One region of the Streptomyces sp. NPDC007025 genome, then DNA from elsewhere that is predicted to be linked to it. Evidence: riboswitches for the same ligand, from Rfam matches in the RefSeq annotation. Region 1 holds a riboswitch; each other region holds the start of a gene.

Region 1 (5,458 bases):
CCGAGCAGGAGACCTCCAGCCGCTTCACCGATCTGATGCTGCGCATGTTCGTACGGGGCCGGGCCGCCGTGCCCCGCGCGGGTATGCAGGCACTGCCCCGGCAGCTCGCCGACGGGCTCGACGACGGTGCGCTGCACCTGCACACCCCCGTCCGCGAGGTACACGCCGACCGGGTCGTGACCGAGCACGGAACCGTCACCGCGCGCGCCGTCGTCCTCGCCACCGACGCGGACGCGGCACACGCACTCCTCCCGGACCTGGCCCCGGTGCGGTGGCGCGGGCTGACCACCTACTACCACCGGGTGCGGGGCCTGCTGGACGCCGACGCGACGTTCGTCGTGGACGCCGAGCCGTCCCCGGTGACCAACACCGTGCCGATCAGCGAGGCCGCCCCGACCTACGCGCCGCCGGACGAGACACTCGTGGCGACCACGGTCGTGCCCGGCGAGGGCGGCCGGGACGAGGAACGCCGCGTGCGGGAGCGCCTCGCACGGCTGTACGGCACCGGCTTCGGCGAGTTGGAGCCGCTGGCCACCTACGAGGTGCCCCGCGCGCTGCCCTCCATGTCCGCTCCGCATCCCTTCCGGCGGCCGGTCGAGGTCGCCGGTGTCTTCGTGTGCGGGGACCACCGTGCCACCAGTTCGATCCAGGGCGCCCTGGAGTCGGCGCAGCGCGCCGCGGCCGCGGTCCGCACCCGCCTGGGCGCCCCGCGGCGGGCCGTCCCCGCGGCACCGGCGGACGGGTGAGCCGAGCGCGCCGGTCACCCCGTGCGGGCGCCGTCTGCCGCCGACCGCGCCCGCCCCCCCCGCGAAGTCGCACGGCCGCTGCGCGGAGTGGAACCGGTCCCGCGCAGCCGCGCGGTTCACGGATGGGCGGGCGCGCAGGTGCCGCGGATCGCCGCGTGCGCGGCCGCCGCCAGGGCACGGCGGTCCCGCGCGGGATGCAGCGCGGGATGCGGCGTGACGCGTACGGCCAGGTCCCGGGCGCTGATCACCCGGTGCAGCGAGGCGGCGAACGTGTCGTCGCCGAGGAAGGCCGCCACCGTGCTGGGCTCGCCGCCCTGCCGGTAGCTGACCGTCACCGGCCGCACCGGCGCTCCGGCGTCGACGGCGGCCTGGAAGAGGGCGCGGCGGAATCCGCTGCCCGACTCGGTGCACCACGTGGTGCCCTGTGGAAAGACCAGGACCGAACGGCCCCCGCGCAGCACGGCCGCCACCTGCGCCACCGTGTCGGGCAGCGTGCGGATCCGGTCCCGGTCGATGAACTGCACTCCCGCGCGTTCCGCCAGGGGACCGAACAACGGCCACTGCGCCACCTCCCGTTTGGCGAGCGCGGTCGCCGGTTCGACCGCCAGCAGCGCGAGCGCGTCCAGCCAGGAGATGTGGTCGGAGACGATCAGCGAACCCGTCTCGCCCGGGCGCCGTCCGGAGACGGACGCCGGGGCCTCCAGCGTGGCACCGAGCGCCCGGACCACCCCGCGGGCCCGGGTGCGCAGCACCTCCCCGCGGGCGAGACGCGGACCGCTGGCCAGTCCCCGGAGCAGCGCCCCGGCCAGGGCCGTGTACCGGCTCGCCCGCACGGCGGCGGCCACCGGCGGCACCCGGTGCGCCGCGCACCGCACGGTGCAGGGGGAGGCCACCGTCCAGCAGCTCATCCCGGCTCCCCGAGGAAGTAGCGGTGGTAGCGGTCGTTCAACTGCTCCATGTCGAGCACCACGAAGAAGTCCGCGACGCCGAACTCCGGGTCGTGGGCGGGCGCTCCGCACACCCACGCGCCCAGCCGCAGATATCCGCGCAGCAGCGGCGGGACCAGCGCGGAGCCGGGCCCGGAAGGTTCCGCCGTCCGCACCGGCCCCGACGGCAGCCACGGTCGGTGCGGGAAGACCTCCATGCCGGAGGGCGGCGCATGGCGTGCCGCGCACAGCGCCCACGTGTGCGCCGCGCTCCGCCCGCCGTCCGCCAGCGGCACCGAGGCGCAGCCGGCCAGATAGCGGTGCCCCGACAGCAGCACGTAGCGGGCCAGCGCCGACCACATCAGGTTGATCACCGCTCCGGAGCGGTGGTCCGGATGCACGCACGACCGCCCGGCCTCGATCATCGAGGTGCGGATACCCGCCAGCGCCGCCAGGTCGAACTCGCCGTCCGCGTAGGAGCGCCGGACCCTTCCCGGCGGCAGCAGGCGGTAGGTGCCGACGACGTCGCCCGTGGCGGTGTCCGTGACGATCAGATGGTCCGCAGCGGAGTCGAAGGCGTCCATGTCGAGGCCGGACGAGCGGGACCCGGCAGCGGCCCCCATCTCCTCGCCGAACACCTGGTGGCGGAGCCGTTGCGCGGCCCGCACCTCGGCCGCGGTATCGGCGACGGCTGCGGTGTAGGCGGCGCTTCCCCTTGCCGTGGATGAGGTCGTCATCAGTGGTGTCTCCTCAGCAGGCTCGTGCCCGGCCCGGCGGACGGGCCGCGCGGTGCTCGTTCCCGGCCCGTGCGGGCCCGGCCTTCTCGCGGCGGCACGGGATCCCGGTTCCCGGGCGGTGGGGCTCGCCCGGCGTCCTTCGGGAGCACGTCCCGCCGCGTCATGGGTAGCGCCGCGGGAGGGCGGGCCGATGGCCCCCAGGCGTCAGCCGCCTGAACCGGGGGTTCCGGCTCGGCGGGTGCCGCGCGGGGACGTGTCGCGCAGCCGGACCTCTCCGGGCGAACCGTCGTGTATCGCCCGCCTCCCGGCTCCCCGGACGCTGTCGCCCGCTGACCCCGATCCGGTGCGCCGCGCACGTGCGCGGCCGGCGCCGCGCGCACACTCGGCACGCGCGTGAACGCCCGTGCCGTGCCGCGCCGGTGCCCGGCCCTCGGGGTGCGCGACCCGGGACGCCGAGGTGACCTCAGCTTTCGCACTCACTGCCCTCGGCTTGTCACCTGGCGTGTGTGCGACTAGTGTCGCCACGCCTTGGTGAACGGGAAATCCGGTGCGATACCGGTGCGGCCCTCGCCACTGTGATCGGGAATGCCGGCTCCGGCCCTTGCGGGCAGCCACTGGGTCCTCGGACCCGGGAAGGCGGAGTGCGGGCGGTGTACCCGTGAGCCAGGAGACCGGCCAAGGCACGTCGTCCATCCACGAGGTGCTGGAGAGGGTCTGCTGAGCCATGCACATAGCCGAGGGTTTTCTGCCTCCGGCGCACGCGGTCGCCTGGGGCGTCGCGGCGGCGCCGTTCGTCGTCCACGGAGCCCGGTCCCTGAACCGTGAGGTCAGGGAGCATCCCGAGAGCACGCTGCTGCTGGGAGCCGCGGGTGCTTTCACGTTCGTCCTGTCGGCACTGAAGCTGCCATCGGTCACCGGCAGTTGTTCCCACCCCACCGGTACCGGTCTGGGCGCCATCCTGTTCCGGCCGCCGATCATGGCCGTGCTGGGCACCATCGTGCTGCTGTTCCAGGCGCTGCTGCTCGCGCACGGCGGGCTGACCACGCTCGGCGCCAACGTCTTCTCGATGGCGATCGTCGGGCCGTGGGCCGGCTACGGGGCCTACCGGCTGCTGCGGCGCTTCGGCGCACCGCTGATGGTCGGAGTGTTCGCGGGCGCGTTCGTCGCCGACCTGTCCACCTACTGCGTCACCAGCGTGCAGCTCGCGCTCGCCTTCCCCGACCCGAGCAGCGGCTTCCTCGGCGCACTGGGCAAGTTCGGCTCCATCTTCGCGGTCACCCAGATCCCGCTCGCGATCAGCGAGGGGCTCCTCACGGTGCTCGTCATGCGTCTGCTGGTGCAGTCCAGCAAGGGCGAACTGACCCGGCTGGGTGTGCTCCTGTCGGGCGGGCGGAAGCGGACCGAGACGGAGGCGGCGGCACGATGAAGCGCAACACCAGGATCAACGCGCTGCTGCTCCTCCTCGTGGCGGCACTCGCCGTCCTGCCGCTGGCCCTGGGGCTCGGTGACGACAAGGAAGAGCCGTTCGCCGGCTCCGACGCGCAGGCCGAGACGGCCATCACCGAGCTGGAGCCGGACTACGAGCCGTGGTTCTCGCCGCTGTACGAACCACCCTCCGGCGAGATCGAGTCGGCGCTCTTCGCGCTGCAGGCCGCCCTCGGCGCGGGCGTCCTGGCCTACTACTTCGGACTGCGCCGGGGCCGCCGTCAGGGGGAGCGGCGGGCCGCCCGGGCACGGCAGGCCGACGAGCACACCGACAGCGGTGCCGACGAGTCCGCCACCGGGCGGATCTGACCCGCGTGCTGCCCATCGACGCGGCGGCGCACAGCAGCCGCTGGCGCCGCCGCCACCCCGTGGACAAAGCCGTGCTCGGGCTGGGGCTGACCGTCCTGGCCATCTCGCTGCCGCCCTGGCCCGGCGCCGCACTCGTGCTCGGGACGGCGCTCACCCTGCTGCTGGGCCCGGCGGGGGTGCCGGCGCGCAGGCTCTGGCGGGCCTACCGGGTGCCGCTGGGCTTCTGCGTGACCGGAGCGGTCACCCTGCTGTTCCAGGTCGGCGGCCCGGACGCGTTCGTCTCCCTGGCCGACGGCGGCCCCGCCCGCGCGGGCCGGCTGCTGCTGCGCACCTCCGCGGCCTCGCTCGGCGTGCTCCTGTTCGCCTTCACCACGCCGATGTCCGACCTGCTGCCGCGTCTGGTCCGGGCCGGGGTGCCCGCGCCCGTCGTGGACGTCGCGCTGATGACGTACCGCACCGGCTTCCTGCTCCTCGACTCCGTGCGCCGCGTGCGGGAGGCGCAGGCCGCCCGGCTCGGACACACCACACGGTCCGCGCAGTGGCGCTCTGCGGCCGGGCTCGGCGCGATCGCTTTCGTACGCGCTTTCGACCGGGCAGCGCGGCTCCAGGCCGGCCTCACCGGACGGGGCTACGAGGGAACGCTGCGCGTCCTGGTGCCCGAAGCGCGCGTCTCCCCCCGCTTCACCGCCGCGAGTCTGCTGCTGCTCGCCGCCGTCACCGCAGCCACCCTCGGATTGGAGAGCCCGCTGTCATGAACGAGTCGGCCCTGGTCGCTCTGCGGGGCGTGTCCTTCGCGTACGAGGACGGCCCGGTCGTGCTCGGAGCCCTCGACTTCGAGGTGCACGAGGGCCGCGCCCTCGCCCTCCTGGGCCGCAACGGCAGCGGCAAGACCACCCTGATGCGGCTGCTCAGCGGCGGGTTGCGGCCTCGGACCGGGCAACTGGTGGTGGCGGGGGACCCGGTCCGGCACGACCGCAAGGGCCTCACCCGGCTCCGCACGGCCGTGCAGCTGGTCGTCCAGGACCCGGACGACCAGCTGTTCGCCGCGTCCGTCGCCCAGGACGTCTCTTTCGGGCCGCTCAACCTCGGGCTGCCCGCCGCGCAGGTGCACGAGCGCGTCCAGGAGGCGCTCACCGCGCTGGACATCGCGGCACTCGCCGACCGGCCCACCCATCTGCTCTCCTACGGCCAGCGCAAACGGGCCGCGATCGCGGGCGCGGTCGCGATGCGGCCGCGGGTGCTGATCCTGGACGAG
Region 2 (5,458 bases), on a different contig from region 1:
CGGAGACCGACAGGGCACCACCGCCCGCGCCGAGGACGATCACGACGACGGCGCCGGTCGACGCCCCGGAAGAGACGCCCAGGACGAAGGGGTCGGCGAGGGGGTTGCGCAGCAGCGACTGCATCACCGCGCCGCACAACGCGAGTCCGGCTCCGCACACCGCGGCGAGAAGGGTGCGCGGCAGCCGCAGGTTCCAGACGATGCCCTCACGGATCGCAGTCAGCTCCGTCGTCCCCCAGCCCAGCCGGGAGGCGACCACCGACCAGGCGTCGCCCACACCGATGTCCGCCGGACCGATGGTGATGGCCACGGCGACGGACACGACCAGCATCGCCAGACCGCCGCCCACGCCGGCTACGACGGGCAGCACAGCGGCCGCGCCTCGCGTCCGGCGGTCCGGGGACGACCGCACCATGGCTGTCATCCGGTGAGCCCGTGCTCGCGCAGCACCGCGGCAACTTTCTCCACGCCCTCGACGGTTCGGATCGTCGGGTTCATGGCCTGCCCGCTGAGCAGCACGTACCGCTTCTCCTTCACCGCTCTCATGTTCTTCGTCGCCGGGTTCGACTCCAGGAACGCGATCTTCTTCGCGGCCGACTCGGCGGTCTGCGATCTGCGGCTGAGGTCGCCGACGACGAGTACGTCGGGGTCGCGGTCGGCGACGGTCTCCCAGTTGATCTGGGGCCATTCCTGCGTGCTGTCGTCGAAGACGTTCTTCGCGCCCAGCGCGTTGGTGATGATGCCGGGCGCGCCGCAGCAGCCCGCCATGTAGGGGGATTCCTGGTTCGCGAACCAGTACAGGACGGTGGTGTTCTCGGCGTGGATCCCGGCCGTTGCCTTCGTGACCCGGCTCTTCAACCGGTCGATAAGCTGCTCGCCACGCTTCTCCACCCCGAAGATCCGGGCGAGCTCCCGTACCTCGCGGTAGACGGTCTCCATAGCCAGGGGCTTGGTCCGTTTGCCGTCGCCGTCGCCGCTGTTGTCCTTGCCCTCGCAGTCGGCGGGAGACAGGTACGTGGGCAACCCGAGCTCGTCGAACTGCTCTCGGGTGGCCACCCCGCCCTTGCCCAGGGTGGAGGCGAAGGAGGAGGCGACGAAGTCCGGTTCGGTGCCGAGTACCCGCTCGAACGACGGCTGGTCGTCAGCGAGCCGGGGCACCTTCGCGTTGGCCTTCCCCAGTCCTTTCATGACCGGGTCGGTCCAGGTGGCGGTTCCCGCAATGCGGTCGGCCAGGCCGAGGGAGAGCAGGATCTCGGTGGTGCCCTGGTTCAGGGACACGGCACGCTTCGGGGGAGCCTCGACCGTCACCTTCCGCCCGCAGTTGTCGAACGTGACAGCCTGCGTCCCGTCGCCGGCGGACTTCCCGGAGGAGCCGGAGCCGGAACCGCATGCGGCGAGCAGCAGCGTCCCGGTCAGGAGCACGACGGAACGGCGGGCGAGGCGTGGCAGATACACAGTGCCGGCTTTCTCAACGTCGGGCCCATGCGCGGGGCCCGTGCGGACGGTCGGGTGCCAGCAGGTCTTCGGACTCGGGGTCACCCCGGCGGGACGCCTTCCCGGACCTGGTCGTGACCGTCGTCCAGTGGCCTGCTGCCCCGCCCGTCACCCTCACCGCTGCGCGTCAGTTCCGGATTCCCACCGGATTCCCTGACCCGTGTACACGCGTAGCCGCGCGCACGAGTTCGACTGGCGTCCGGAAGGTACCACGCCCTCTTCGCGTGGCCCGAGGCGCCGGGGCTCCTGTGACGTCAGCTGACGCTCCGGGCTCGTGACAGGTCACCGATTGGGCCGATGTACCCTGCCTGGCCGCCACTTCTTCTGTCGTCCCTCTGACGCGACATGTTTCCGATGACGCAGCACATGGAGTGCGTGGCGATCCTTGATGCAGTCGGGAAGGGCTCCTGACCTGCTGTTTTGGCTGTGCGTGTTATGTGCGGTGTGGGCGTTGCGGGGCGATGTCTTGACGCTGAGATGACGCTCGTTCTGATGGTGCGTCAGCCGCTCTGCCGCCTGCCTGGGTATGGCAGCGCGAGGGTTGCTGCGCTGCTTGGCAGTGCCGCTGATCTGCTCAGCTTGCTGGTCAACCCGGCTGGGCCTCCTATCGGCGTCATGACAGGAGGCCCAGCTACTCGGGCACACCGCCGCTGCCGAGGCGGACAGGACTTCTACCTCCGCTTCCGTGCCCGCTTCGGCTTCAGTTCGACGATCACCGTTTGAGGTGCTGCAGGGACTTCGTCGTCAGACGCCGGCTCAAAGAGAGCTGGCGGGGCCCAGTATGTCCCCTCTCCAAAGGTGTCCTCGGGCCAGCCGTTGTCGAAGACGTGAAACGCATAGCGGGCCTCATCAGGGTTGCAGCCTTTGATCAACGTGTCGTACCGGAACGCATCGTCGCCGGCGCCCGGGTGCTCCAGCATTCGGTAGGTGTTGTCGTCGTAGACGCGCTTGGTCTGGATGCGTAGGCATATCCATCCTGCCTGGCCATCGCCGATCCACCACTCCCCGTCGGCTCCGGAATCCCTCTCCTGTGCCTGGTTGCTCTGGTAGGTCAGCAGTCCTGGGACTTCGCTCTGCTGGGTAGAGCAGGTTGTCCGTGACGGATGCCTCGTCGTACCTGCGCCCGGGGCGACGCCCCTGATCCCGAATGTCCGTCAAACCGAATCAAGCCCACCACGGGGTTGACCGCGGGCGCGGACAACGGGAAGGCGAGGGCGGCCTTCGGTGCCACCCCGCGCCGCATGAGACTGCCGGCCACCGGCACGGACGCGCAGGAGGAACGGCACCCCTTGGACGACGACGGCGGTGAAGGCCGTCCACCAGGCCGCAACGGGAGGCGTGTAGAGGTCGAGCGCGAGCATCGGGCCGAGCGCGCTGGCGACCGTGACGATCGTGAGGAGCGCGAACCCGCCCAGCAGGATGTTCAGCCCCGCCCGCGCGGTGAGGCGTACGGCGTCGGCGAGCCCGCCCCGCCCTCCGGCGTACTTCTGATCGCTCACGTCACTCGCTTTACCGTTCGGCAACCTCCGCGCGGTGGCGGCCCGCCCGGCTTGGTGAGGCCACGCCGAGCGTCCCCGCCTCCGGTCCTGGGCTTCACGCCGGCTGCCAGATCCGGGTCAATGCCTGAGGGGTGAGTACGTGCTCGGGCGGGCCCTGTCCGATCAGCCGTCCGTCGCTGAGGAGCAGGCAGGTGTCGGCGGAGCGGGCGGCCTCGAGATCGTGCGTGGCCTGGACGACGGTGGAGCCGTCGGCGACCAGCTCGGTCAGCAGGGTTGTGATTCGCTCCCGTGCCTCGGGGTCGAGTCCTGTGGTCGGCTCGTCCAGGAGCAGCAGGTCGGACTGCTGGGCAAGGCCCTGCGCGATCAGGACCCGCTGGCGCTGACCGCCCGACAGCTCTCCGAGCTGGCGGGCGCCGAGGCCGGTGACGCCGAGCCGTTCCATGGCGTGGTCGACCGCGGCCCGGTCCTGCCGGGTCAGTCGCCGCCACAGTCCCCGCTCGCCCCAGCGGCCCATCTCCACGGTCTGCCGCGCCGTGAGGGGGAGCGCGTCGCCGACGGCGCCGCGCTGCGGAACGAAGGCCGGTGGTGCGCCCTCCGTGTACCTGAGCTGTCCGGATGTGGCGGTGATCACTCCGGCCAGCACGCCCAGCAGCGTGGACTTCCCGCTTCCGTTCGGTCCGACGAGTGCGGTCGTGGTCAAAGCCGTTATGTCCGCGCTGAGTTGGTGGAGAACGGGTCGGCCCGGATAGCCGGCGTTCAGCTCGTGGAACCGGACGCGCTCGTTCCTCGGATCGCCGTCCGACGACGACGGAGGGTTGTTGTTGAACATGATTGTCATTGTAGGGTCTTCGTATGGAGTGGTTGACGGCCCCTTTCGAGGTGGCCTTTGTGCAGCGGGCCCTGTGGGCCGGGATCCTGGTGTCGGCGATCTGCGCCCTCGCCGGGACGTGGGTGGTGCTGAGGGGGATGGCCTTCCTCGGCGACGCCATGTCCCACGGACTGCTTCCCGGCGTCGCGGTCGCCTCGCTGCTCGGGGGCAACCTGCTGGTGGGGGCGGTGGTGAGCGCGGCCGTGATGACCGCGGGCGTCACAGCCCTCGGCCGCACTCCGAGGCTGTCCCAGGACACCGGCATCGGCCTGCTGTTCGTCGGCATGCTGTCGCTCGGCGTCATCATCGTGTCCCGCTCGCAGTCCTTCGCGGTGGACCTCACCGGCTTCCTCTTCGGTGACGTCCTGGCCGTGCGCGAGAGCGACCTGACCCTTCTCGGGGCGGCCCTGCTGCTGGCGCTGGCCGTCTCGGCTCTCGGGCACCGGGCCTTCCTGGTGCTGGCGTTCGACGAGCGCAAGGCCAGGACGCTGGGTCTGCGCCCCCGGCTCGCGCACGCCGTGCTGCTGGGACTGCTGGCCCTGGCCATCGTCGCTTCCTTCCACATCGTGGGGACGCTGCTCGTCCTGGGCCTGCTCATCGCACCGCCGGCGGCGGCCCTGCCCTGGGCGCGCAGCCTGAGCGGCGTCATGGTCCTGGCCGCGGGCCTCGGAGCCGCCGCCACCTTCGGCGGCCTGCTCCTTTCCTGGTACTTGAGCACCGCGGCCGGAGCGACCGTCTCGGCCCTCGCGGTCGGCCTCTTCTTCCTGTCCCACCTGGCGTCCGGCCTCCGGCACCGCCGCCGTGCGCGCCGTGCCGGCGTCCCCGCCCCGGCGGTCACCTCGGCCCCGAGCGTCACCACGTCCCGTCCGAACGAAACCTGAGGCGATCTCGTTGTTCGTCCGAAGAAACGTCACATCGCTGGTCCCGGCGTTGACGGCCGCAGCCCTCCTGACCGCCGGATGCGGAGGCCAGGATGATGCCAAGTCCGCCTCCGAGGGCCCCACTTCCTCCACCACCCCGCACGGCAACGTGGAAGGCGCCACCGAGGCGGCCGAGCAGCAGTCCCGGCTCCTGCTCGGCGACCCCGGCAGCGGCGACACCCGGGTGCTGGATCTGATTGCGGGCAAGGTCCACGACACTGCCCGCAGAGCCGGTCTCACCGCACTCACCACGGACGGCCGCTTCGGCTACTTCCACGGCACGAACGGCACCCGAGTCCTCGACAGCGGCGCGTGGATGATCGACCACGGCGACCACGTGCACTACTACCGCGCGAAGATCCAGGACGTCGGCGAGTTCCCGGGCGGCACCGGCACGGGCGTCCGCAGCGACGCGGGCGTCACCGTGGTCACGTCGGCCGACGGGAAGGCGAGCGTGTACCGCCGCGCTGAGCTGGAGAAGGGTGCCCTCGGCACCCCCTCCCGGCTCCCGGGTGCCTACGCGGGCCCCGTCGTGCCGTACGCCGAACACCTCATCGCCCTAGCCGACGGGAGCGGCGGCCCTGCCGAAGTCGCCGTGCTCGAAAGGTCCGGCAGGCGCGTCGCCACCCCGGAGGCGGAATGCGAGGAGCCGCACGGCGACGCGGTCACCCGGCGCG
Region 3 (5,458 bases), on a different contig from region 1:
CCGAAGGTCCTGCGCCGCATCTCGACGTAGTCGACGGGGTCGGGGATGCGGTTGAGCGCCTGGTTGTCCAGCTCCCACAGCCAGCTCTCGGCCATCACCTCGATGGCGGTGCGGAAGCGGCGGCGCTTGGCGGGCGGCATCGGCCCTGCCGTCCTGGCCCACAGGTCGGCCAGCGAGCACTCCAGCGGACTGCCCGGCGGCGGCGCGGACTCCCCGTCGACGGGCATGAAGAGGGAGAGCCTCCGGGTGCACTCCCTGGCGCCCGCCAGGTCCCGGGTGCGGCCGAAGCGGACCGGATAGTAGTCGTCGCCCCAGGTGCCCCAGGCCAGCCAGGCCGAACTCAGGTCGAGTTGGGCGGCTGTCGCATCCGGGTGGATTCCGGCGGCGCACAGCGGCAGGTCGTAGTCCCGGATCAGCTCCTCGTCCCACACCCGGCCGCCCGCCACGTCCGGCTGCGGGCCCAGCAGCCCCGTCCCGTGCGCCCAGGCGACGACCCGCTCCCGGGCGCCGTCCAGATGCGGGCTGAGCCGGTCGGCGAAGGGCATCTCGAACTGCGGCAGCACCGAGGGGCCGGTGCGCTCGTGCGGTACGTGCGCGAAGGAGCGGGCCCGGCGCGCCTGCGCGCGGGGGGCGGGTCGCAGCGTCGCCAACGCCGAGGTGCCCGGCCCCGAGGGGACGAACGGCAGCCGCGCCGGGCGCCCGGCGACCGCTCCCCCGCCGTTCATGTAGCGGCTGGAGCGCATGTGCCACTCGTGGCCGCCCGACTGCCAGTCCTGGAGCCCCTTGACGTAGGCGGCGACATCGGCGCAGGCGGCCGCGTCCAGCCCCGCCTCGGCGCAGAGCGCCGGCAGTTCGGTCAGCGCCGTGTGCTCGAACTGCTGGAGCCGGGAGGTCAGCAGGTCGTTCACGGACTCGGCGGCCTCCTGGGTGGTGCACTCCAGGAACGTCTCCAGCACCAGCACGCCGTTGGACAGTTCGCCCTCGTCGCCGATCTCGCGCTCGTAGGAGAACAGGTCGTTGCGCAGGTGCACGGCGTCGGAGAAGGTGTCGCGCAGCACGCACAAAGGACGGGACGCGGCGACGGCCGCGGGCACCTCGGCGTGCTCGGCGAACTCCACCAGCCCGGCCGACCAGGGAGCGCCGCCGACCTTGCGGCGCATCTCGATGTACTCGACCGGGTTGGGCACCCGGCCGATATTGATGTTGGACAGCTCCCAGAGCGACTCGTTGAGCAGGTTCTCGGTGCTGAGCGCGAACCGCGCACGCCAGTCCGCCGACATCGACGGCACCGTCCTGGCCCACAGGTCGGCCAGCCCCGCCTCGACCGGGTTGGCCGGAGCGGGCGGCTGCGCCGCCGGGTCGTCCTCCAGCGGCATGAACAGCGGCAGCCGGTCCAGGTACGCCTTGCCGCCCGCGCGGTCCTGGGTGCGTTTGAACTCCTCCAGGAAGTGGTCGTCGAAGAAGAAGACCCACACGTACCAGTCCGTGACCAGCGCCAGGTCGTCGGCGGTGGCGTCCGGGTGGGTGTAGGCGCACAGCAGCGCGTAGTCGTGCGCGTCCAGGTCGGCGGTGTCCCAGATCCCGGACCCCTCCAGCATCCCCATCTGCCGTGCCCACTCCCGGGAATGGGTGCGCGCCTGGTCGACGTGCGGGTTGAGACGGGCGGGGTGGGGCACGTAGAAGTCGGGCAGTTCGAAGGGTTGCGACAACGTTCGTCCCTCGGCTCGTCGATTCGGTGCGGAGTCGGCCTACCCGCCCTGGAATGACGAACATCCTTTTTCACCCGGATGTGTGAGGGCCGCTCCGGAGCACCGTCGAACAAAACCTGTGGCTGTGCGCCGAGTCGGGCTGCTAGCTTCGCTTTCGTGGCGAAGCTGAATCAGATCATCGCAGTCGAGAAGGGCGTCAAGTCCAAGGTGGTGCAGGACCTGGCGCAGGCCCAGCACGGGCTGACGAAACCGCAGATGCTCGCGGGTATCTCGCGTACGTACCAGCCCAAGGACGAAGAGGGCGAGCAGCTTCCGCCGGAGTCGACCCGCGTCCAGGTCAAGGCCGAGGATGTACTGAAGGAAACGGCGAAGATCCTCACGCGGCTGTTCGATGTGACGGCCACCAAGGACTGGTCGAACCTCTCGGCCCGCGCGGACGTCACGGTGGACGGCCGCACGGTGCTCTCCGACGTGCCGGTCTCCTACCTGCTGTTCCTGGAGAAGCAGCTGGGCGAACTCGGCTCGTTCCTGCGGAAACTGCCGATCCTGGACGGCGCGGAGGCGTGGGAGATCGACCCCTCCACCGACTGGTGGAAGACGGAGCAGGTCCGCACGGTGCGCACCAAGAAGGTGCCGCGCAACCACGTCAAGGCGGAGGCCACCGAGAAGCACCCGGCCCAGGTCGAGGTCTACTACGAGGACATCCCCGTCGGCTACTGGACCACGGTCAAGTACTCCGGGGCCCTCCCGGCCCGGCGGGTCAACGAACTGCTGGAGCGGCTGGACAAGCTGGCCGCCGCGGTGAAGTTCGCCCGCGAGGAGGCCAACGGCACCGAGGTCGCCGACAAGCGGGCCGGCGAGGCCGTCTTCGGGTACCTGTTCGCCTGACCCCTCGCACCGGTGCCCCGTTCCGGTGCGAGGGTCCCGGCCCTCCGTATCCTGACCGTGCGGCCGTCCGTGTGCCGTCCGCCCGACCGATCCGGGAGAGTGCCCACGACGACCGACACCCCAGACTCCCCGGGCCAGGGGGCCGACGCCCCGTCGGCCCGGGGTGCGCCAGGAGCGCAAAGCTGAAACTGAAGCTGATGTGTGAACCCCCGGCCGCACTGTGTCTCGCAGGCGCCGGTCAGTCTCAACCTCTCGCTCCACGCTCAGCATCGCCGTTCATCGCCCGGCAACCGGGGCGGTGACGACCTCGAGACGCTGGTTCGAACCCAGCCGGCGCATCCACGCTGCGCCGTGGTGGAGTGGCTCCACGCGAGGACATCGCCGAACGATCCGCCCATGAACCGTCAGGGCGTGCGAACGAGCGGCACCCAGGACCCCGGGGCCGGGTAAAGCCCCGGGGTCCCTTCTCCTCTCCCCCTACGCAGGGTTCCGGGGCACTGCCGCGCCCGTCCCCGGCGTCCGGGTGCGTGGTACGTTGCAGCAGCCAGTCAAACCCTTGATCGGGTCAGGGAATCCGGTGCGAATCCGGAGCTGACGCGCAGCGGTGTGGGACTGGGGCGTGCACGAGGCCACTGGGGCGCAGCCCCCGGGAAGGCGCACCGCCCCCGCAGTCCCGAGCCCGAAGACCTGCTGGCGGCCGCGCCCGGACAGCCCCGGCGCGGTACGACGCCGGGCCCCGCGATCGGGCCTCTGACGGAGAAGGATCTGCTGGCCATGCGCCGACCGCGCCGTATCCGCGCCCTCGTGCCGGGCCGTCCCCCGGCAGCCGCCCGCACCCGCTCGGCAGCCGCCGGCCGGCCCGCCCCGCCCCCGCGCCCGCCGCACCGCACCGGCCGCGCGGTCCTCACCTCGCTGCTGCTGATGTCCCTGACCGCCTGCGCCGGAGGATCCGGCGGCGGGGGCGGGGACGCGCGCGGCTCCTCCGCCGAGGGTTTCCCGTACACCGTCACCAACTGCGGGGAGAAGACCACCTTCACCGAGCCGCCGCGCCGGGCGGTGACCATGAACCAGCACGTCACCGAGATCATGCTGGCGCTCGGCCTGCAGGACCGGATGGCCGGCACCGCCTACCTGGACGACCGGATCCTGCCCCGCTACGCGAAGGCCTACCGCGGCATCGACGTGCTGGCGAAGAAGTACCCGTCCAAGGAGACGCTGCTGGGCGCCGCACCGGACTTCGTCTACGGCGGCTACGCCAGCTCCTTCGACAAGACGGAGGGGCGGTCGCGCGCGGCGCTGCGGGAGAGCGGCGTCAGGACCCGGCTCAACCTGGAGTCCTGCACCGAGGACGTGGACATCGAGACGCTGCATCGGGAGTTCCGCGAGGTCGGCCGGATCTTCGGCGTGCCGGAGCGCGCGGCGGCGCTGGCCCGGAAGCAGGACCGGCAACTGGCGGCCACCGCGAAGCGGCTGAAGGGGACGGAGCACACCCGGGTGTTCGTCTACGACAGCGGGGAGAGCTCGGCGTTCACGGCGGGCGGCGCGGGCATCGGGGACGAGATCCTGCGCCGGGCCGGCGCCCGCAACGTCTTCGCCGACCTCGACAAGACGTTCGCCGACGTCTCCTGGGAACAGGTCGTCAAGCGCGAGCCGGACGTCGTGGTGCTCTACGACTACGGCGGGACGACCGTCGCGCAGAAGAAGAAGCGGCTGCTGGAGGATCCCGCGCTGGCGGACGTGCCCGCGATCAAGCACGAGCGGTTCGCCGTGCTGCCGCTCTCCTCGGCGGTGCTGGGCCCGCGGGTGCCCGACGCGGTGGACGCACTGGCCCGGCAGCTGCACCCGGACGACGCCGGTGACGCCGGTGCGCAGTAGCACCCGGAGGACGCGGGTGACGCGCGGTGGCGCCGCGCCGCGCACCGCCGCCGCTCCGCTGCGGTGTGCCCTGGTGTGCGGCGTGCTTGCCGCCGTCCTGGTCGCCGGGGCGCTGGCCGGGCTGGCGCTCGGCGCGGCGCGGATCCCGCTCGCCGACGTGCTGGCGGCCCTGACCGGCCGGGCACAGCCGGGCCCGTTCACCACCATCGTGCTCGATGTGCGGCTGCCGCGGGTGCTGCTGGCCGCCGTCGTCGGCGCCGGACTGGCGCTGGTGGGCGCGGTGCTGCAGGCGCTGGTGCGCAATCCGCTGGCCGATCCGTATCTGCTGGGCATCTCCTCCGGCGCCTCCACGGGCGCCGTCCTGGTCGTCGTCCTGGGCGTCGGGGCCGTCTCGATGCAGGCGGGCGCGTTCGCCGGGGCGCTGCTGGCGATGGTCACGGTCTACGCGATGGCGCGGAGCGGCGCGGCGGTGACGACGGGACGACTGGTGCTGGCCGGAGTCGCGGTGCAGTACATACTCTCCGCGCTGACCAGCCTGGTACTGGTGACCTCGGCGGAGAACGAGCATCTGCGGGCCATCCTCTTCTGGACGCTGGGCGGTCTGGGCCAGGCACGCTGGCACACCCTGCTGCTGCCCGCGCTGGTGCTGGGCGCCGGGCTCGCCCTGCTGCTGGCGCTGGCCAGGCCGCTGGACCTGCTGCTGGTCGGCGAGGAGGGCGCCACCGTGCTGGGGCTGGACACCGGACGCTTCCGCGCGGCCTCGTTCGTCCTGGTCTCCCTGGTGACGGCGGTGCTGGTCACGGTGAGCGGCGCGATCGGCTTCGTCGGACTGATGGTGCCGCACGCGGCGCGGATGGCGGTCGGTGCCGGGCACCGGGCGCTGCTCCCCGTCGCGGCGCTGGGCGGAGCGGCCTTCCTGGTGCTGGCCGATCTGGCGGCGCGCACGGTGGCGGCGCCCGAGGAGATCCCGGTCGGCGTGCTGACGG
Region 4 (5,458 bases), on a different contig from region 1:
ACCACCGGGTCGCCCGCCGGGCGGCCCACCCTCGCCGCCGACCGCGTGAGCCGCACCCTCGACGGACGGCTGATCCTCGACGGTGCCAGCCTCACCCCCCGGCCCGGCTCCGTGACCGGACTGCTGGGCCCCAACGGCTCGGGGAAATCGACGCTGCTGCGGCTGCTGTCCGGCGTCCTCACCCCCGCCTCCGGCGTCATCACCCTCGACGGGCGCCCGCTCGGCGACTGGGGCCGCCGCGCCGTGGCCCGGCGCGTGGCCGTCGTCGAGCAGCACGCCGACACCCTCGTCGAGTTGACGGTCGTGGACGTCGTCCGCCTCGGCCGCGTCCCACACCGCCGCGCCTGGACCCCCACGACCACGGCGGACGAGAACGCCGTACGCACCGCCCTGGAACGCACCGGCCTCACCGACCGCGCGGACCAGCCCTGGCACACCCTTTCCGGCGGCGAACGCCAACGCGTACAGATCGCCCGCGCACTCGCACAGGAACCCCGCGAACTGCTGCTCGACGAACCGACCAACCACCTCGACATCCAGCACCAGCTCGACCTGCTGAACCTCGTCGCCGACCTGCCCGTCACCAGCGTCGTCGCCCTGCACGACCTCAACCTGGCCGCCATGTACTGCGACCAGGTCGTCGTGCTCAAGCAGGGCCGGGTGGTCGCCGTCGGCACCCCGGGCGAAACCCTGACCGAGTCCTTGATCGCCGACGTCTACGGCGTGCGCGCCGCAGTCACCCGCCCCGGCCCAGGCCACCGGCCGCACATCCGCTTCCTGGACATTGTGGCCAAGAACTGACGGTGGCCCGGGCCGAGCACCGCGCGCACGGCGAAGCTGGTGCGAGCAACTGGTTCGCCCCGTCCACCAGCCAGGCGCGATGCGGCGTAAGAGGGAACCAGCGGACATCGACGGCGCATTGAACTGGGCTGCGCCCCGCTCAAGGGGGGCCGCTGCAACTCGCGGACCCGATCGGTCCGGACCCCGTCGCCTCGATCGCCGAGTCGCTCTGCGACGAGTTCAAGGAACCCCTCTACCCCCTCCCCCGACGGCAGGCATCGTCGTCTTCCTCGGCCCGCGCCACCCCGCCCGCGGACTCGTCCCGCTGCCGCTCTGTGCGAGGCGGTCGGTGCCGCTCAGGAAGCCGTACGACGGCGGGACGGGGTGAAGGTGTACAGGTCGAGGATCTCCGGCCGGGGTGCCACGCCGGGGCCGCCCGCCCGGACCCAGGCAGCGATGTCCTCCGTCGCGTCCGAGTCGTTCACCAGGCCGAACCACACCGGTCGCGCTCCGGCCGCACGCCCGGCGAACGAGGGCTGCACGACGACCACGTTGGCCTGGTCGCACACATCGAGGCAGGCGGAGATGCGTACGGGCACCTCGGCGCGCAGGCGTGCGGTCTGGCCCGCGTGATCGACGCCGGCCACCTTTCGCTGTGCCGCAGCAGCAGTCCCGGCACACGACGACCCGGCACGGCACACCACCGACCTGTCGTGCCGTGACCTCGGCGCCGTACGCCTCACCGTCCGTCGTCTCGGACACGCCGAAACCACCCCTCTCTTCCGGGGAGATCCGCCCCGGGCTCCGTCGAGGAGGCGACGACGTGAGTCTCCTGGCTCTCGGGGCACAGCTCGTCCCGGCCTTCCCGCCCTCCGCTGGGCAGTGGCCTGCTCGGGATCCGCTCACCGATCACAGTGGCGGGACCGCGCCGGATTCGCACCGGCTTCCTCGGACCGTCGTCGCCCTGTCGCCGCCATCATCCCATCGACCGGCCCCCGCTCCCAGGTGCGCGGCCCTGGATCACTCGGGCTCGTGCTCGTGCGGGCTCGTCGCCGGCTGCTCGGCCGGGCGTTCCCGGCCACCGTCATGGCCGGACACCACCACGAGGGCGACGCCCACCACGACGGCCGCGGCGACCACCCGGCCGGTGGCCCGCACCACCCAGCCCGGCAGTGAAGAGCCTGCGCGCCGCGTCGGCGTATTCAACCGCTCCGCCCGCCGGGCGGGCCTCAGCAGGCGCAGCAACAGCAGTAGCGCGACCGGGAGTTGCAGCAGCCAAAGGACGGTACGCGGCCACTCGCCGTACCAGACATTGGTGCCGTACAGCAGGGTGTGCCACACACTCAGCACGTACACGACGATGACGAAGCGGTGCAGTCGGCGCCAGGTGTTGGCACCGATACGGTGCCGGGCGTAGAACAACAGGCCCAGGGGGATGGCCAGATACAGAGCCCCCTGCCCCAGCGGAATGGCGATCCGGCCGGTGCCGGAGTCGTACCAGCCGGGCACGAACGTGTCGGCGAAGCCCGCCCACAACCGATCGGCCCACGCCAACTGTGCCTCGTAGCGAACGAGTTCGGCCGCGAACATCAGCGCGTGCGCTGACATCAGGGCCATCGTGGTCAGGCTCGTGGTGCGGTGCCAGCGTTCCAGCACGTGCCGGGACACCGGCAGCCGCCCGGAGCGCGGCCCCGACAGCAGCAGACCGAGCATGACCGTGCCCCAGGCCCACAGCAGGCCCGACCAGCCGAACGCCTGGCTGAGCAGGTACATCCAGTACGTTCCGGCATCGTCCATGAACGGCATGACCGCGACCGTCGCCGAATCCCCCGACTCCATACGGGCGTACAGGAACGCGAAGACCGCCGCCGTGACCAGGACGGCGGCGACCGCGTCGGGGAACGCGGCGCGCAGGTCGGCGCGCAGAACGACGCGCTCGGGAGGACGCTTGTCACGGGCGGGCGGCGGGGCCGTCGTGCCGTCGTCCTCCGGGGTCGTCTCTGGCAGCATCTGGGCCTTCCGAGCGTCTACGGCGTGACAAGCGAGGTCACCCTCCATCCGCGCACAGGCGCCCCGCAGGTGACCTTCCTCCCCAAGGAGCCACGAACACCCACGTCCTGTGGTTGAACACACCAGAAGTTGGGTCCAGCGGGGCGACAGCCGGTTCCGTGATGCCCTCCGTCCGACAAACGACGGACGGCGTCGATCCTGCTGCGCTGCAGGCATGCGGAGGCTGCGTTCCGCTCGGTAGCCGGTGCGCCAGTCGCCACTGGTCCCGTGCCACGGTCGTACCCGTAGACCGCCCTCGCGTCGGCCGCTGCCGGCCCTCGGCCCGTTCCGCACCCGGCGCAACGTATCCCCGAGCACCATCGCCTCGTCAGCGTGCAGCCCGCAACGCACTTGTCACGCGCAGCGGCACAGCTACGTGACCGCTTCCCCACTGCCGCACAGCCCACGTGTGAAAGCCCTCGGCCTCCCGCCTCCGGGCCCGCGACCTACCGGACACCCCGGAAGCGCTGAGACCAAACCGCCCCGTTCGCTGAGGAGGCACCCACTCCCAGTCCCGTCAAGAGGTGACGGCTCTGCACGCCGCGCCGGTCCACCCGGCCGGACCCGCCGTCAGCCAACCGGCGCGTCAGCCGCTGCTGATCGCGGGCTTCCGGCAAAAGGCCGACAAGAACGGCGACGTCCAGCTCACCGCACCGGGAGGACGCCACCACGTCGACTACATGCCCAACGGGCCGGCCCACGCCCTGCGGACGGTCCGTTGTCGGGCAGGCGACGGCCCGGGCCCAGGGCAGATGCCGTGCTCGGGCCCTTGACCGATGCCGGCCGGCGGCGTCGGGAGAACGAGTGGAAGATCGAATTCACCTCGCCCGACCATCTGGCAACCGTCATGCGACACCACACCCGGCCCTTCACCCGATGCGGAGTACGAGCCCTGGCGCATCTCCGGGCGGCCGCACCCTGGGGCACGGTGACGACTGGTACGGCGCCTTCACCACCCACGCTCCGACCCGCTTCGGCACCGCCGTGGCCGCACGCTGCCGTTCCGGGGAGGTTGTGGCCGCCTTCATGCGGGACAGCCGCCGCAGCCGCCGCACGCCGACCAGGCAACTTCCCGCACCCGTCCCCGGGCCGTTCCACCACATCCATGTCCATAACGCGCGCTGCTTCTCCGTATCGGGCCGGGAAGAGTACGGAGATACGGCGGCCGCGCCCAGGACCGATCTTGGTCAGACCAGGCTCACCCCAGGAAGCTCAACCGCACCTTCCGGTCCGGATTGTCCACATTCGTGTCCACCAGACACACCGACTGCCAGGTGCCCAGGGCCAGCTGACCCGCGACGACGGGCAGGGTGGCGTGCGGGGGGACGAGGGCGGGCAGCACGTGGTCGCGGCCGTGGCCGGGGGTGCCGTGGCGGTGGCGCCAGCGGTCGTCGGCGGGGAGGAGGTCGCGGAGGGCGGCCAGCAGGTCGTCGTCGCTGCCCGCTCCGGTCTCCAGCAGTGCCACACCCGCGGTGGCGTGCGGCGTGAAGACATTCAGCAGTCCGTCGCGGCCCTCGGCGACGTCCCGCAGGTAGGAGCCGCACTGCTGCGTCAGATCCTGGACCACCTCCTGCGAGCCGGTCCGGACGTCGATCTCACGGGTCGTGAAGCGCTCAGCCATGAGTCGATCCTCTCAAAGCGGACCACCCTCGCGTGCCGACGGCACGCTTCCGGTCGAAGGGGCGGCCCCGCGCACGTGCGGGAAGGTTTCGGGGGGCCGGATGGTTCGCAGGGGCATGAATGACGTGGCGGTCGTGGTCGTCGGGGCCGGGCAGGCGGGGCTCTCCAGCGCCTATCACCTGCGGCGGACCGGGTTCGAGCCCGGTGCGGACTTCGTGGTGCTGGACCACGCGCCCGCGCCGGGCGGGGCGTGGCAGTTCCGGTGGCCGACGCTGACGTACGGCCGCGTCCACGGCATGCACGCGCTGCCCGGCATGGAGCTGACCGGTGCCGACCCCGGGCGGCCGTCCTCGCAGGTGATCGGCGAGTACTTCGCCGCCTACGAGCGGGCCTTCGCGCTGCGGGTGCGGCGCCCGGTGGATGTCCGCGAGGTGCGGAACGCGGGATGGGGCGGACGGCTGCTGGTACGGACCTCGCAGGGCGACTGGACGGCACGGGCCGTGATCAACGCCACCGGCACCTGGGACCGCCCCTTCTGGCCCCGGGTGCCGGGGCAGGAGCTGTTCGGGGGCCGCCAGTTGCACACGGCGCAGTATCCGGGCCCGCGGTCGGACGCCTTCGTGGACCGCCGGGTGGTGGTCGTGGGCGGCGGGACCTCCGCGGTGCAGCATCTGCTGGAGATCGCCGAGGTCGCGCGGGAGACGCTGTGGGTGACGCGGCGGCCGCCCCGCTTCCGCTCCGATTCCTTCGATGAGGAGGCGGGCCGGGCCGCCGTGGCGCTGGTCGAGGAGCGGGTACGGGAGGGCCTGCCGCCGCGCAGCGTGGTGTCGGTGACGGGGCTGCCGATGACCGAGCAGGTGCGCCGCGCACGCGAGAGCGGCGTGCTGGAGCGGCACCCGATGTTCGCCCGGCTGACCGAGGACGGGGTCGCGTGGGCGGACGGCAGCCGGGCGCCCGCGGACACGGTCCTGTGGGCCACCGGCTTCCGCCCGGTCATCGATCATCTCGC

The links. A riboswitch is a leader RNA that binds a small molecule or an ion and turns the genes downstream of it on or off. The one in region 1 is predicted to bind cobalamin.
Region 2: another riboswitch for cobalamin. It lies ahead of ACFYMO_RS22225 (ABC transporter substrate-binding protein); the one in region 1 lies ahead of ACFYMO_RS05755 (energy-coupling factor ABC transporter permease).
Region 3: another riboswitch for cobalamin. It lies ahead of ACFYMO_RS08730 (ABC transporter substrate-binding protein); the one in region 1 lies ahead of ACFYMO_RS05755 (energy-coupling factor ABC transporter permease).
Region 4: another riboswitch for cobalamin. It lies ahead of ACFYMO_RS22210 ((2Fe-2S) ferredoxin domain-containing protein); the one in region 1 lies ahead of ACFYMO_RS05755 (energy-coupling factor ABC transporter permease).

The regions. Positions count from the first base shown of each region.
Region 1 is NZ_JBIAFT010000002.1:476,954-482,411, forward strand. Features, by position in the region: gene ACFYMO_RS05740 (NAD(P)/FAD-dependent oxidoreductase) at 1-746, shown strand, start outside; gene ACFYMO_RS05745 (lysophospholipid acyltransferase family protein) at 863-1,654, opposite strand; gene ACFYMO_RS05750 (GNAT family N-acyltransferase) at 1,651-2,409, opposite strand; cobalamin riboswitch at 2,922-3,104, shown strand; gene ACFYMO_RS05755 (energy-coupling factor ABC transporter permease) at 3,134-3,835, shown strand; gene ACFYMO_RS05760 (energy-coupling factor ABC transporter substrate-binding protein) at 3,832-4,203, shown strand; gene cbiQ (cobalt ECF transporter T component CbiQ) at 4,209-4,958, shown strand; gene ACFYMO_RS05770 (energy-coupling factor ABC transporter ATP-binding protein) at 4,955-5,458, shown strand, end outside.
Region 2 is NZ_JBIAFT010000011.1:151,556-157,013, forward strand. Features, by position in the region: gene ACFYMO_RS22220 (iron chelate uptake ABC transporter family permease subunit) at 1-331, opposite strand, end outside; gene ACFYMO_RS22225 (ABC transporter substrate-binding protein) at 421-1,449, opposite strand; cobalamin riboswitch at 1,518-1,649, opposite strand; gene ACFYMO_RS22230 (hypothetical protein) at 2,166-2,414, opposite strand; partial or broken gene ACFYMO_RS22235 (hypothetical protein) at 2,666-3,017, opposite strand; gene aztA (zinc ABC transporter ATP-binding protein AztA) at 3,088-3,831, opposite strand; gene aztB (zinc ABC transporter permease AztB) at 3,846-4,742, shown strand; gene ACFYMO_RS22250 (hypothetical protein) at 4,753-5,458, shown strand, end outside.
Region 3 is NZ_JBIAFT010000003.1:521,017-526,474, forward strand. Features, by position in the region: gene ACFYMO_RS08720 (germacradienol/geosmin synthase) at 1-1,709, opposite strand, end outside; gene ACFYMO_RS08725 (hypothetical protein) at 1,866-2,597, shown strand; cobalamin riboswitch at 3,126-3,307, shown strand; gene ACFYMO_RS08730 (ABC transporter substrate-binding protein) at 3,519-4,472, shown strand; gene ACFYMO_RS08735 (FecCD family ABC transporter permease) at 4,489-5,458, shown strand, end outside.
Region 4 is NZ_JBIAFT010000011.1:145,392-150,849, reverse strand. Features, by position in the region: gene ACFYMO_RS22215 (ABC transporter ATP-binding protein) at 1-801, shown strand, start outside; partial or broken gene ACFYMO_RS22210 ((2Fe-2S) ferredoxin domain-containing protein) at 1,137-1,479, opposite strand; cobalamin riboswitch at 1,606-1,730, opposite strand; gene ACFYMO_RS22205 (ferric reductase-like transmembrane domain-containing protein) at 1,801-2,790, opposite strand; gene ACFYMO_RS22200 (YjbQ family protein) at 4,028-4,450, opposite strand; gene ACFYMO_RS22195 (NAD(P)-binding domain-containing protein) at 4,566-5,458, shown strand, end outside.